One region of the Neobacillus sp. NPDC093127 genome, then DNA from elsewhere that is predicted to be linked to it. Evidence: riboswitches for the same ligand, from Rfam matches in the RefSeq annotation. Region 1 holds a riboswitch; each other region holds the start of a gene.
The links. A riboswitch is a leader RNA that binds a small molecule or an ion and turns the genes downstream of it on or off. The one in region 1 is predicted to bind S-adenosylmethionine.

Region 1 (3,713 bases):
ATGAACTCGATTCCAGCAACTTGAATTTTATTACCAGCTAGAACCTTTTTATATTTTTCTAAAATTTCGTCCTCAAAACCTTCAATGATTTGAAACTTAGGCTTCTCTTCTACTTTTTCTCCTACCGGGCAGAATAAATCGCCAATTTGGCATGCGTCCGCTGGGCAAAGTTCAAATCCTTCCGAAGTATCAACCTTAACGGCATAAACAAAGTTTCCTCCTACAAACTCACAACGGGTTATGTAGCTTTCAGGAGATTGAATGTATTCTTGAATAAGGGTAATTCCATCGACCGGTTCTTCGAAAGAAGGTCCTTCCACATAAGCTTTTAGAGCTTCTATACTATGGAATAATTGAACTCCTAAGCCTTTACCGGCGCGGTTATGCTTCGTAATAAAGGACTGTCCTTCAAAGCTTTTAGCTGCCTGTAAAATGTTTTGTGTTCCAACCGCTGCAATTGTTTTTGGAGTCTTAACACCATACTTGTTTAACTCTAAATATTGTAAAACCTTACTTACCTCTAGCTTTAGAGCACTCGTTCCATTTAACACCGTACGTCCATGTGCTTCAAGCCAAGCCAATACTTGCCCAGAAAATTCAGCTGCAAAACGATGATCACGTGTATGAGAAGATGCACTCATTCGGCTATAGAAGATTCCTTCTGGCGGCTCTTTTGATAAATCTAGCGTTCCTTCGTCCAAATGCCATTCTTCATAAGGAACACCAAGTTCCGCTAACCTTTTTGTTAAATGAACTGTCCACTCACTATTTTCATGTATCACATATACCTTGCTCATCATTATGTCCCCTCACTAGTTCTTTATTAAACTACGTTTTTGTTCAACTAACGGTATAACCTGCTTTGCAAAGCGTTCCATTTCCTCTAATTGAGGTGAAAATTGCAATAGCAATAAATCTATGCCAGCTTCTTCATATTGTAAAATTCGATCTGCAATTTGCTCAGGTGTTCCTACTAAGTTCGGTCGCAGGCCGCGATTGGATACAGAGTAATCCTGTAATTGGATTTGTTGCTCTAATTGTGATTTAGTAGTGAAATCTTTAAAGCCAGCATATCCGCTAGTGTCTTTCACAGTCGTGATTTTTTCAAGCTCAGCCAGAGCCTCTTCTTCTGTATCACGGCAAATAACATAAGCAGCCATGCCAAATGAACTAAATGGCGCACTGCCAGTTTGTTCACGGCGTGCCCTCATATCGGTTATTTTTTGATCAATCTCTTCAACTGTACCACCGTGCATAACATAAGCATCACATTTTTCCGCTATGGTTTGCTTACCTTTTTCACTTTCACCGCCTGCATAAAGAATCGGGTTTGGTCCTTGAACAGGTTTCGGTGCAAGCTTCGCATCCTTTAATTCGTAATATTGACCAGAATAATTGAAGGTTTCTTCTGTCCATAAACCTTTTAGTACATCAATAAACTCTTCGGTACGAGCGTAACGCTCATCATGTTCTGTAAAAATACCCCCATATTGACGTGCTTCTTCTGCCCACCAAGCAGAAACAACGTTAAGAGTAAAACGCCCATTACTGATTTGATCAATATTTGCTGCCATTTTGGCCGCTACAGCAGGATTATGAAAACCAGGGCGAATCGCAGTCATAATTTCAATTTTTTCCGTCACTGCTGCAAGGGCTGCTGCTGTAGACCAAGCTTCAAGTGAGTCATGCTCCGGTCCTTTTATATCATTTAAATATAATTCAGCTATTAAGGTAGTTGAGTATCCCCATTTTTCAGCAGATTGTATTACTTTCTTTGCATAATCAAAGGTAGGCGGCATATTTTCATTCTCCACATTACGTAACCAGCCTCCAAAAATCGGTAACCAAAAACCATATTTCATTTGTATTCTCTCCTCTACTATTCTAATTCTATAGTTTTCCTATTATTTAAGTTGGATTTATGTATAAATTAAAAACTCTCCTCCTAAGAAGAGAGTTTTATTACCCTCTTCTCATCTTTCAAGCAGTGTGCTTGATGGAATTGGCACAGTATTCATAAGAACCTGCTGCCGAGGCTTCAAAGGGCCAGTCCCTCCACCTCTCTGGATAAGAAGAAAAATGTACATTCAATTTTTTAATTAACTAAAGTGATAATAGTTTAAATTTATCAAATTGTCAATCAAATATTTCTAAACTCTAAATAACTACTTATAGACACGGAAAGGTTTTAAAGTTTAGTTCGGTTGCTAAATGTTTTTCATCAAATGAAAATGGAAATGCGTTCTCCCTTTGACAATCTTGAACTAGGTTTAATGACTTGTTCATTTAATTGAATCGTTCCTTTTTCAATCTTTCCTATGATCTGTGATCGACTCCAATCCTCAATTTGGTTTGCAAGCACTTTATCAATTCGATGTTTTCCTATCACATCATCTAGTACAATGTGTATCACCTTTACTCCTTGTTCTGCTAAGCTGGTTATTGGTATGGCTGACATAATTGAATATTCTTCTTTCTGCTCCTCAATTTCAGCAACATGCTCAGAGAACGTTTTATAAATAGCTAACTTTTTGTTCCACGTATGATTTTTTTCGCATTTATAAATCGCATATTTGTATATGCTTTTTCCGTTTGCGTTATGCCTTCGCACATTGGTGTCCGTAAAAACTGATAATCTGCCACACATTTTGCAGTGCTTCTTTACAGCTCGTTCTGGTATTTGAGAAAGTTTCCAGTGGAATGCTATATTTAACATTAATCCTTCACCTCTTAATAAGATAAAGGAACGCAAGCATCTATTTGGATATCTTGCAGCGAGGTATAAAATTAAATTGAAAAAATTAAAAAGGAGATCCTACACAAGGACCTCCTTTCGCATCGAGACTACAGGGTTGCTTGGTTCCTTTGTAATGAGAAAAATGGGCATACTACCCCCTGAGAAAAAAACATTGTTTTTTGAGGGTGATGCTATCCAATTTATTGATCATTACAAAGTAAATTTTGGCATACGTGTTCTCCTGTATCCTTTCTATCCAAATAGAGTTATTCTCATTTTACCGCATAATTACATTTAAATGCAAACGTTTACTTTCTTCTATCCCAAGTAACTCCTCAAAATCCCATTAGTCAGCCCTCATTATCTTATCTCACTATTCTGCTTCGATAGTACAAAAAGGAAAAAGACCGCCGCAGCGACCTTCAACCTAAACTAACGACCCGATAGTTTAAGAAAAAATCTTTAAAGTTGGATATCTAAATCATTTAAAGTCCCATTCAATAATTATCTGATTTTCTCCGCCAACTCTAAAATAATTCCCTCTGGACCACGAACGTAGCATAGCTTATAACTTTCTTCATATTGCTGTATCTCACTAAAGACTTCTGTGCCCTTCTTTTTCAATTTTGCAACAATAGCTTCAATATCTTCAACAGCAAAGCAAATATGTCGGATACCCAGCGTATTTGCAAAAGGTTGCTGAATATCTTTTTCATCTGACGGCGTATAAAATTTGACTAGCTCTATCCATGCCTGACCATCTGGCATCCCCAATCCTACACATGCCGTTTTAACATCATTAAGCCCAACTATTCTGTCCAACTGTTCTCCATCCAATTCCCATTCCGCTTGCACTTCAAGTCCTAAATCAAGAAAAAACGCTTTAGCCTCTGAAATATTATTTACGTTTATACTCACATGATCTATTCTATTGATCTTCATATCTCATACCTCCTATGTTCCTGTTATTTCAATA
Region 2 (3,713 bases), on a different contig from region 1:
CCTCCCAAAGGAAAGATTAATCGGACTGCGGTTATACGACTTATATACCCATCATGAAAGCAATATACAGGAAATAATAAAACATTTTGAACAGGTTCTCAATGATGGGCATAGTACCTCTATAATCATGGTAGAAAAAGAAGGTGGAAAAAAAAGGTACTTTGAATATTCCTCAAAAGCGGAAATCGTTGAGGGGTTGAATTTTACCGTTTTTAAGGATATATCGGAAAAGATGGAAATGCAGGAGCATCTGCGAAAATCAGATACCTTAAATGTGATTGGCGAACTAGCGGCAGGAATTGCCCATGAAATTCGCAATCCGATGACAGCCTTAAAAGGTTTCATCCAATTACTTGAAGGCAGTATCATGAAAGAGCATTCGATGTATTATCAGGTTATTACCTCGGAGCTTCAGCGAATTGATTCGATTATCAATGAATTTTTGATTCTTGCTAAACCGCAAGCAACTAGGTATGAAGAGAAGGAAATAACTCAAATCATGAAGGAGACTGTCGACTTGCTCACTGCACAAGCGGTCCTTCACAATGTTCAATTTGTTACGAACTATAATGAACAGCTTCCACCTATTTTTTGCGAACCAAATCAGTTGAAAAAAGTCTTTATTAATTTAATTAAAAATGCCATTGAGGTTATGCCAGAAGGCGGGAATATAACCATTACTATTAAGAAACTTGCGGATCGAATGAGTATCTCGATTGAGGATGAAGGATGCGGAATACCGAAAGAAATCATAAATAAGCTTGGTGAACCATTTTATACAACTAAGGACTCAGGTACTGGCCTTGGATTAATGGTAAGCTTTCGCATTATTGCAGAACATAAAGGAACCATAATCGTTGAAAGTGAAGAAGGAAAAGGGACGATTTTTCGGATCACCCTTCCAATTGACGATAACAATGTTGCAATACCAAAGTAAAAAAGCAATCCGAATAACATCGGATTGCTTTTTCGATTAAAGGAATCCTTTAACCGTACCAATAAAAGCTCCAAAATTCTTGATTTCTTTCCTTTGTTTGATAAGGATTCCTCCAAGCTCCAACGTTTTACGTTTGGCAGCTAATCTGGTTTGCTCCTCATTAATACTATCTAAATCGGCAACATGTGCGAGTCCAATGGTTCTCCGAATTAGCTCACAGCCAGCAAAACCAAGAGCATCCTCGAAAAACTTAGCTAAATTGTAGTGTAAGAATACGGATGATAGTGCTAAATGTTCCTTATTTTCAGTGTTCCAAAGGCGTGTGAATTGTTCTTCAAATACATTCCACACTGTTTCAAGATGATTGATAAAGAGAGCTTGTTTTTGCTCGTTCACTAGGACTTGGAAAAGGAGATTCGCAAATATCTGGCCAATATCAAATCCGGCGGGACCATAAAACGCAAATTCGGGGTCAATAACTTTTGTTTCCGAATCATTGGCAAAAACACTTCCTGTATGCAAATCTCCGTGAAGGAGAACTTCTGCTTCTGTTAAAAAACTTTTCTTCAATACGTTCACATGAAATTTCAGTTCCTCATCTTTCCAAAGTGCCTCAACTGTACTACGCAAGCCAGCCTCGAAATCGTTGGTCTCTGCATCAAAGAATGGATCGGTGAAAATTAAATCCTCGGTGATTTTGCAAAGCTCAGGATTGATAAACTGCTGAACCTGTTCTTTTTTTACAGATGGACTTAATCCATAATCGGATGTGAAAAAGAGTGTTCTCGCCAGATATTCACCCAGATGCTGGGAAAGAAGCGGGTAGGTTTCCCCTTTAATAAATCCCTTTCTCGCAATCAAAAGATGGGAGAGGTCTTCCATGACAGTCACGGCCAGTACATCATTAGTATAGTAAACCTCTGGAACATAATTTGGAGCAATAGAACCGAATATTTTCAAGGCATCTGCTTCAATCTTTGCCCTTTTAAGTGTCAATGGCCAGCTTTCGCCTACAACTTTGGCATATGGAAGAGCTTGTTTGATGATTACGCCTTTTCCGTTCTTTTCGTCGACAATATGAAAAACTAAATTAAGATTCCCATCACCAATCTCCTTACAGGAAAGTTTAGTGTTATCAGAAAAAAGGTTTAATGCTAAGGCTATCTCTGTGGCGGTAGTTTCGGTTAATGGCTGATAAGTTGTTTGCTTTAATAGACTCATTTCTATAAATCCTCCTAATTAGTGGAGGCTTATCTGTGCTAATTTCTGCACTAAAAAAGCCTCTTTCTCATCTGAAAGAGGCTAGAAGACGGTTACTCTTCGCACCTCTTATCTCTCAGAAAGACAATCCTTCTGTTGGAATTAGCACCGTGCCTGTTAGGGGGTTTTCCCCGGCGCGAATAGGCGCCCCATTTCATAATGGTTTTCCGGTCGGTTGCTGGGCTTCAAAGGGCCAATCCCTCAGCCAGCTCATGATAAGAGTAAATAAAGTTTTCAGTTTTTTTCAATCTGATAAAAACTATACCAAGATTATGCAATTGGTGTCAATATTTTTTATTATAGCCACAAGCCAATCCGTCCAAAAGATAAGAACAGGGAATCTTTAATTTCATGAATCTTCACCTCTTTTGAAATTTTCTCTTTACAAGCTAGTATAAAAGTTATAACATTTGTCACTAGAAATTCAACAATAATTTGAAAATAAAAAAGCAGGTGAGAACGATGAAGCAATTTCAGTCATCGGAACTATTGAAAAGTCTACCAAAACAATTTTTTGCAGGTCTTGTTAAAAAAGTGGGAGAATATATAGCCGCGGGCCATGATGTGATTAACTTAGGACAAGGCAATCCAGATCAGCCAACACCGCCGCATATTGTCGCAAAGCTTCAGGAAGCCGCGGCCAATCCGCTCAACCATAAATATTCGCCCTTTCAAGGATTTGGTTACTTAAAACAAGCTGCTGCAGATTTTTATTTAAGAGAATATGGTGTGACCATTGATGCAAACAAAGAAGTGGCGATTTTATTTGGCGGTAAAGCGGGGCTGGTCGAGATTCCTCAGTGTTTATTAAACCCAGGCGATACCATCCTCGTTCCCGACCCGGGTTATCCTGATTATTGGTCAGGCATTGCCCTTGCACAGGCGGAAATGGTTACGATGCCTTTAAGAGCGGAAAATGGTTTCTTACCGAATTATCAAGAACTGGATTCGGCTGCTTTATCAAAAGCAAAATTAATGTTTCTCAATTACCCGAATAATCCTACCGGAGCAACCGCGAGTATGGAGTTTTTTACGGAGACTGTCAAATTGGCCAATGAAAATGATATTTGCGTCGTCCATGATTTTGCTTACGGTGCGATTGGCTTTGACGGTGTAAAACCGGTTAGCTTTTTACAAGCAGATGGAGCGAAGGAAGTGGGAATTGAAATCTACACGCTGTCGAAAACCTATAATATGGCGGGCTGGCGAGTTGGATTTGCAGTGGGGAATGAAACTGTCATTTCCGCAATTGAACTTTTGCAGGACCATCTATACGTCAGTTTATTTGGAGCGGTACAGGAGGCGGCTGCCGTTGCATTAACGGGTCCCCAGGATTGTGTAAACGAACTTAATGAACTGTATGAACGGAGGCGAAATGTGTTAATTACTGGCCTTCAATCGCTCGGTTGGAATGTCACCGCCCCAAAAGGCTCATTTTTTGCCTGGCTTAAGGTTCCGGATGGATATACATCTGAGGAATTTTCAACCATGCTTCTTGAACAAGCACATATCATGG
Region 3 (3,713 bases), on a different contig from region 1:
TCCACCTAATAACGGCCCGATGATATTCCCAAGGAACCTTAAACTAGTATTGTAGCCAAGTACCTCCCCTTGCATCGCAATCGGTGCTTCTTGGCGGATATAAGCAATCCGCACAGGAATAATGCCGCCAATCGTGACACCGAGAGCGAAGCGGATGATGACAAGCTGCCAAAAACTTGTAACGGCTGCTCCCGGCAGGTAGACAATTCCCGCCAAGAAAAGAAGAATGATCAGTATTTTGATATAGCCATACTTATCAGCAATTTTCCCCCAATTCCTCGACATCATTAAATTCCCTAGACCTGCGGCGGAAAACGCAATCCCTGAATAAAAGGCAATATTTGCTGGGCCGTGCAGATTACTAACAAATAAGGACAAAATCGGTTGGATGCTAAAGTGTGCAATCTGGACAAGAGCAGAGATTAGCAGCACGGTTAATAATACGGGATTGCGCGTAATATGCTTCAATACTTCCTTGCTTGAATAATGGGATTTTGTGCCCTTTTTGGCTTCAAGTAGAAATTCTTTTGTGGCAATGACAAGGAGGGCCGAGATGAATATGGAAATGGAGGTCCACTTAAAGGTGGTGGAATAGCCAAGGGAATCTGCCAATATTCCGCCTAACATCGGCCCTAACAACGAACCAGTGATGCTCCCGGTTTGCAATGTCCCAAGGACCCTTCCGGCAACCTGTTTCGGTGTTTGCGTTGAAATAAAAGCTTGTGACATCGGGATAAATCCCGAAAAGAATCCCATGAAAAACCGGAGCATAAATAGCTGCCAAACGGAATGGACATAGCCTATAAGAAAAATCGATAAGGCCATTCCTAATCCGGAAAAGATTAGAATTTTTTTCCTCCCAAAGCGGTCGCCAATTCTTCCCCAAATAGGTGAGAAAAGGAAGGCGGATACAAATGTAATTGCAAATGTTAACCCTGACCAATGTTGGACATATGTTTCGGAAAAATCACCAAATGACTCAATGTACAACGAAATAAACGGCATAACCATCGTCATACTTCCGGCTACAAAGAAGTTGGCAAACCACATGATCAGTAAATTACGTTTTGCACTTTCCTGCTGGTTCAAGTAATTAACACTTCTTTCTAAAATTTATTTCGATTTACTAAATATTATCATACCGAAATTTCAATTGTTTATAAAGCGATAGCACTTAAATTGAAACTTGTGTTATTTTTCCCTAAATGTAGGGGTTTTGGATATCACTTTATTAAAAATATTCAAAACACTATTGACAACTTGTTAATAGGAGTTTAAATTAAGTTTAATACTTTAAATGAATAATACGTTCTCTTATCAAGAGTGGCAGAGGGACTGGCCCGATGACGCCCAGCAACCGTTCCGACAAGGAATTGGTGCTAAATCCTGCAAAACAAGTAATTGTTTTGAGAGATAAGAGAGGAGTAATCCGTCTATTTGTGATGAAACCTCTCTTTTCTGGAGAGGTTTTTTATTTTACATAAAAGCTAACCTTTCCAATAGGAATAATGTGTTAATTGGTAAGAAGTAAAAAGGGGGAGTTTCAAAGATGAAAAGGAATTTATTAAAAACTACGCTCGTATCAGCATTGGCAGCAACTCTATTACTCACAGGCTGTGCTTCAGGTGGAGAAACAAAACAAACAAGCAGCAATAAAAAGGTTTCCCTTGAAGGGGTACCGGAGGCATTTTCCAAAGGTGATCAGTTGAAAATCAAGGTCATCCGTAAAATTGGCGGTGACGACCATACAGCCCAATTCTTAGCCGGGGCAAAAGAAGAAGGAGAATCATTGGGGATAAAGGTAGACGTGTTTACAGCAAATGGGGACACAGCGAAATTCCACGATGCCATCAATCAGGCATTAGATCAGAATTATGATGGATTTATCATTTCACACGGTGACGACGATGCCACTGTAAACGATGTAAAGAAAATCGTAGAAAAAGGAAAAAGTGTAGTTGCATTTGACTCGAATCCGAACTTGGCGAATGTTGAAGGCGTGACGCTTACCTCTCAGGATGATGAAGCATTAGCAACCTTAGCTCTAGACCAGCTCATAAAGGATACGAAGGGTAAAGCTAATATTGCTTATCTTTGGGTAGATGGCTTCCCGCCAATGGTCCGTCGGAACAAAGTTTATCAGGACGTGCTTGCGAAAAACCCCGGGCTTAAAGAAGTGGAACGATTTGGCGTAGCGGCAGCGGATACAAGTGTGCAAACGCAAAATGCTGTTGCAGCGATGTTGAACAAATACCCTAAGGGCAAACTTGACGCAATCTTTGCTACGTGGGATGCCTTTGCGATTGGCGCTGCACGTGCGCTTAAAGAAGCAGGTCGTGAAGAAGTGAAAATCTATGGAATTGATGTTTCCAATGCGGACTTGCAGGATATCCAAAGAAAAGGCAGTGCCTGGAAGTATACAGCCGCTGTCGATCCTAAATTAATCGGCGCTGTCGACATGAGATTACTTGCGAAAAAACTGGCTGGCGAAGAAACACCTAAAACCTATGACTTAGAAGCATCACTTGTTTCCCAAAAAAATCTTCAGGACTCTAAGGATCCAGTGAACATGGTTAATCTTTCAAAAATCATCCCGAGCTGGGGCCAGTCCACGGCCTTTGAAGAAGATTGGATGAAAACGTTGAAGAAGCATTATAAAAAGTAATTTAGGCTGGCACTCTCTTTTTCTATCGATTAAGGGAGTGTCGTTTTGATAGGGGGTGGCATTTTGACGAGTTCAACTTTGGCAATGAAAAATATCTCAATTGAATTTCCAGGCGTGAAGGCGTTAAACCAGGTCAATTTTTCGATGGAAACGGGGAAAATTCATGCCTTAATAGGGGCAAATGGTGCGGGAAAATCAACGTTAATGAAGGTTCTTTCCGGAGCCTATGACCACTATACCGGCGAGATAACGATGAATGGGCAAGACCTGAAAATTCGTTCCCCGAAAAATGCCCAGAATGCTGGTATTCAAATTGTTTATCAGGAGGTAGATACGGCCCTTATTCCTTATTTAACCGTGGCTGAAAATATCATGCTGCTGGACACCGTTCATAACATGGGAAAACGACAATGGATGAGATGGAAGGAAATTCATCAAAAAGCGGCGCAAATATTGTCCAGTATGAATATTAGACTTTCAACGAAGACGCTGGTGAGCGAGTTGTCACTTGCTGAAAAACAAATGATTTTAATCGCAAGATCTGTTTCCAATCAGTGCAAGTTTCTCATTTTGGATGAACCGACTGCACCATTGAGCCATACCGAAACGAGCGAGCTTTTCAGGATTACTCGTGAACTAGTAAAACAAGATGTCGGGATTATCTTTATCTCACACCGCCTGCCGGAAATATTTGAAATCTGTGATGAAGTGACGGTAATGCGAAATGGTGAGTTTGTTGTAAAAGAGCAGGTTGCCGCCACAACCTCCAATAAAGTGGTTGAGCATATGCTTGGTCAAAAGCTGGAGGAGCAGTTTCCCGAAAGGAATTCGGCCATTGGAACCACCGTCCTAGAAGTGAAGGGACTTTCTGATAGAGGAAAAATAAAAGACCTGCATTTTCACGTTAAATCGGGAGAAATCGTTGGAATCGCGGGGCTTGTAGGCGCTGGGAAGACGGAATTATGTAAAGCGTTATTTGGTTCTGAGAAAACAACTGGCGGGGAAGTCCATCTTCACGGGGTCGAAGTAAAAATAAAGAGTCCTTATG
Region 4 (3,713 bases), on a different contig from region 1:
TGTTTATAACTCCAATATTATTGTGGAAGCGATAAAATTACTTGATAAAGCAGCATGGGTAGTCCCTTTTACTGAAGTATATAATATTGAATGGCAAGGTACTGAAAGATTACTTAAAACAAAACCAAAGTGGCCAATTGATGTAAAGTATGAAGAATGTAGTAAATCAAATTGGGTTTATGAAGGATTTGCAGGAAAACTCTTTGTCATTCCTCGAGTAAACTTTGAAGCAGTTGGTGGTTTTGATGAACGGTTTATTGGTTGGGGGGGTGAAGATGATGCGTTTTCACATGCTGTCCGTACGCTTTGCGGAGAAATCGTAAATATTAAAGGGAAATTATTTCACTTATGGCACCCTAGTTCAAACTATCAAACAAATCCACATGGTAAAGCGAATGCTGAGCTTCTCGGTCGCTATATCCATGCAAGTGGAAACAAGAAAAAAATGACCAAACTCATTTATGAACGGAAAAATACTTTAGAAAACATTGAAACTAAAAATAGTGGTCATTTGAACAATCGTGATAATTTAGACGGTTATAAAAATGAATTAATTGAATCCCTGCATATTGAAAATAAACATAATACAAAAAAATATAAAAATAAGAAATATCCATGGTATGAAGATAATCCAAATAATTATACAATTTCCATTCCAATCAAAAGTATGTTTGGTAACCTAGAGCTTATTGTCCGGTCAGGTTCTTCTTTGACCCATTATTGGCAAGACTCTAATGGAAAGTGGCGTAAAAGTAAGACGTTTGCTAAAGGTGTAACGGGAAAACCTCTTTTTTTTGAAAATAATTCAGGGCAATATGTAGTAGTCTGTAAATTAAAAACTGGTGGAGTTGGATTTTGGCTAAGAGACAACAAAGCACCTGGCTACCCTTGGTCTGTACTATGACCAATAGCCAATTTTTTTTTGCTTGAAAATATAGGTATTCTCCCTTATCAATCACTCTTTATAAAACATATAATGACGATGAAGTACATTGTGTTTCATAAATCAAGAATCTGTCTTGCTAAAGAGATTAACTTACCTATAAATTTAGTTCGGTTTTTATCAAATTGCACCAAATTTTTTAGATGTGGATTCGCAATTTATTGACACTTCAAATTATTTCGACTAAAATGAATTCTAATAATAAAATGGTGACGCATAAATTTATACTCTTATCGAGAGCGGCGGAGGGACTAGGCCCGATGAAGCCCGGCAACCATCAAGGTAATCCTTGAAAAGGTGCTAATTCCAGCAGGTTATTTAACCTGGAAGATAAGAGGAGGAAACTAACCCTCTTCTTATGAAGAGGGTTTTTCTCATTTGATCATTAAGCCATTTGAAAGGGTGGATATACATGTCAGTAATTAAAGTAGCAATTCTTGGTTTTGGAACGGTTGGTGAAGGAGTATATAGGACGATACAATCCCATGCCGATGAGTTAGCAGCTGTCTTGGGAAAAAAGGTTGAAGTGGCTGCAGTCCTTATCAAAAACAAGCATAAAGAACGGGAGATTAGAGAAGGGGTCATGGTTACGAACAATTTTGCAGAAATCCTTGAGCTGCCCCAGCTTGATATTGTGGTCGAAGCCATTGTCGACAAAGAACCAACATTTACATTTTTGAAAAAGGCAATCGAGCGCGGCTGTCATATTATCACTGCCAATAAAGAAATGTTTGCCCACCACGGGAAAGAGTTGTTAAATCTTGCGGAGGAGAATCATGTTTCCTTGGGCTTTGAAGCAACGGTCGCAGGGGGAATTCCGGTCATTCAAACGCTAAGGCAGTTATTAAAAATAAATCGTGTCCAGCAAGTCCAAGGCATTCTTAACGGGACATCGAACTTTATTTTGACTGAAATGCGCGTGAAAAAGCAGTCTTTTGCTGAAAGTTTACTGGCGGCACAAGTGAATGGCTTTGCGGAGGCAGATCCAACTAATGATGTTGAAGGCTATGATGCTTTTTATAAAACGATGATCCTGAGCCGTATCGCTTTTGGGGAAGAACCAAATTGGCAGGATGTCGAGCGGGAGGGGATTACTTCAATAACAAGTGGATTAATTGAAGCCGTTGAAAAATTAGGTCTTCGATTCAAACATATTGCCAGCCTTACTAGGGCAGGAGGTCTAATAAAGGCGTCAGTTAAACCTGTTCTTGTTGGAAATGAACATCCATTCTACCATGTCGAGGGAGTAGAGAATGCTGTAAATGTTTTCTCGGATATTGTCGGAAGAATCACCCTCCAGGGGCCAGGCGCTGGAATGTATCCGACTGCCAGTGCAATAATTGAAGATTTGGTGTATGTCTGTCAAAGTCATCCTGCCAAAAGGACTGTAACTCCGGCTCCGGCAGCCATTTCTGTATCGGAAAATCCGCAGGAAAAAGAAACTTGGCTTGTACATGGATTTGCCAAAAAACAGCTAAATCCTTCGATTTTATGGATTGAACAAGCTTCTGAAGAGACGTATATCATCCAAGCGACTAAGAAAGATGTTGAACAGCTGGTTAGTCAACAAAAGGCACTATGCTATTATCCAATATTGGGAGAATATGAGTTGGAAACGAAAGATAAAGCATTAACAGCACTTTAATCCAAATTGGTCATTCTAAATCGCTTATGCGCCACTCCGCTCCTTTTCCCTATAAAATAGAGCATGAATTGCTCTTTTATAGGGAGGAGTTTAGTCAAATTAAAATGACATTCATATATTGTGAAAAAGCACGACTAATTGGACTGGTTATTTTAAAAAAGAAAATGAAGGAGTATGTCATGTCAGGAAATAGCTATAAATGGTCAAGAAGTATCCTAGGGAAGAGAACCGAAAAAGATTTGCAAAGTCCCCAAAAAACCCTAATTTCAAAAAATAACACCACCCAAGATATTGAAGTCAGTATCATCATTCCATCCCAAAATAGATATCCGCTAAATTTATTTACCCTCTACTCTCTCGAACTTCAAACCTTTAATCCCGATAAAATGGAAGTGATTCTTATTGATGATGCTTCAACAGACCAAACGAAAGAAAAACTATTAAACTATACACCGCCCTATCATTTTAAATATATTTTCAGCAATGAAAAGCTTGGAAGAGCGAAGGGGAGAAATTTAGGTATTCGTTCCGCAAGGGGGAGAATTCTTATCTTTCTTGATGCGGAAATGATAACAGAACCTGATTTTGTTGAAAATCATTATAACTATCACCAATCCAAAGATAACGTGATCGTGTCTGGAGCCATGTATACTAAAGCGCTATTTTCATGTATTTTCCCCGATTTCTCAAAGCGAAAATTAAACACAATCGCTGACTTAGCAAAAAATAATCAAGAAATATATCGTCGATTCCAAGCGTATAAAACTCCATTTAAAGAACCATATCCATTAATAGAAAAAAGCGATATTACAAGAAAGACTTTCAAGGATTTAGCGTTTAAAGGCTACCCATGGTTACAACAAATAACTAGAAATTTTGATGAAAAGTTAACCGGTTTTGCGTTTCCGTGGATGGTATTTATTACTGGTAATGTCTCTGTCTGTAAAGATTTCATCGTGCAGGCAGGGGTGTTTGATGGAGACTTTTACCACTATGGTTATGAAGATTGGGAACTAGGCTACCGATTAAATAAATTGGGTGCCCAATATATTGTTAGTGAACAATTGGCCGCATACCACCAAGAGCATCCTGTTGGGGAACGAAAATGGAGAGAGACAATAGGAA

Region 2: it holds a riboswitch for S-adenosylmethionine, as region 1 does, so the genes downstream of both, mtnK (S-methyl-5-thioribose kinase) here and ACIQCO_RS18265 (LLM class flavin-dependent oxidoreductase) in region 1, are expected to answer to the same signal.
Region 3: it holds a riboswitch for S-adenosylmethionine, as region 1 does, so the genes downstream of both, ACIQCO_RS16455 (sugar ABC transporter substrate-binding protein) here and ACIQCO_RS18265 (LLM class flavin-dependent oxidoreductase) in region 1, are expected to answer to the same signal.
Region 4: it holds a riboswitch for S-adenosylmethionine, as region 1 does, so the genes downstream of both, ACIQCO_RS17145 (homoserine dehydrogenase) here and ACIQCO_RS18265 (LLM class flavin-dependent oxidoreductase) in region 1, are expected to answer to the same signal.

What each region holds. Positions count from the first base shown of each region.
Region 1 is NZ_JBIVOP010000014.1:13,869-17,581, forward strand. It holds gene ACIQCO_RS18260 (ATP-grasp domain-containing protein) at 1-797, opposite strand, end outside; gene ACIQCO_RS18265 (LLM class flavin-dependent oxidoreductase) at 813-1,862, opposite strand; SAM riboswitch class I at 1,971-2,074, opposite strand; gene ACIQCO_RS18270 (S4 domain-containing protein) at 2,222-2,716, opposite strand; gene ACIQCO_RS18275 (VOC family protein) at 3,242-3,679, opposite strand.
Region 2 is NZ_JBIVOP010000001.1:623,403-627,115, reverse strand. It holds gene ACIQCO_RS03120 (ATP-binding protein) at 1-937, shown strand, start outside; gene mtnK (S-methyl-5-thioribose kinase) at 974-2,158, opposite strand; SAM riboswitch class I at 2,264-2,419, opposite strand; gene ACIQCO_RS03110 (pyridoxal phosphate-dependent aminotransferase) at 2,660-3,713, shown strand, end outside.
Region 3 is NZ_JBIVOP010000012.1:8,375-12,087, forward strand. It holds gene ACIQCO_RS16450 (MFS transporter) at 1-1,050, opposite strand, end outside; SAM riboswitch class I at 1,312-1,420, shown strand; gene ACIQCO_RS16455 (sugar ABC transporter substrate-binding protein) at 1,550-2,665, shown strand; gene ACIQCO_RS16460 (sugar ABC transporter ATP-binding protein) at 2,750-3,713, shown strand, end outside.
Region 4 is NZ_JBIVOP010000012.1:153,707-157,419, forward strand. It holds gene ACIQCO_RS17140 (galactosyltransferase-related protein) at 1-904, shown strand, start outside; SAM riboswitch class I at 1,171-1,280, shown strand; gene ACIQCO_RS17145 (homoserine dehydrogenase) at 1,356-2,588, shown strand; gene ACIQCO_RS17150 (glycosyltransferase family 2 protein) at 2,693-3,713, shown strand, end outside.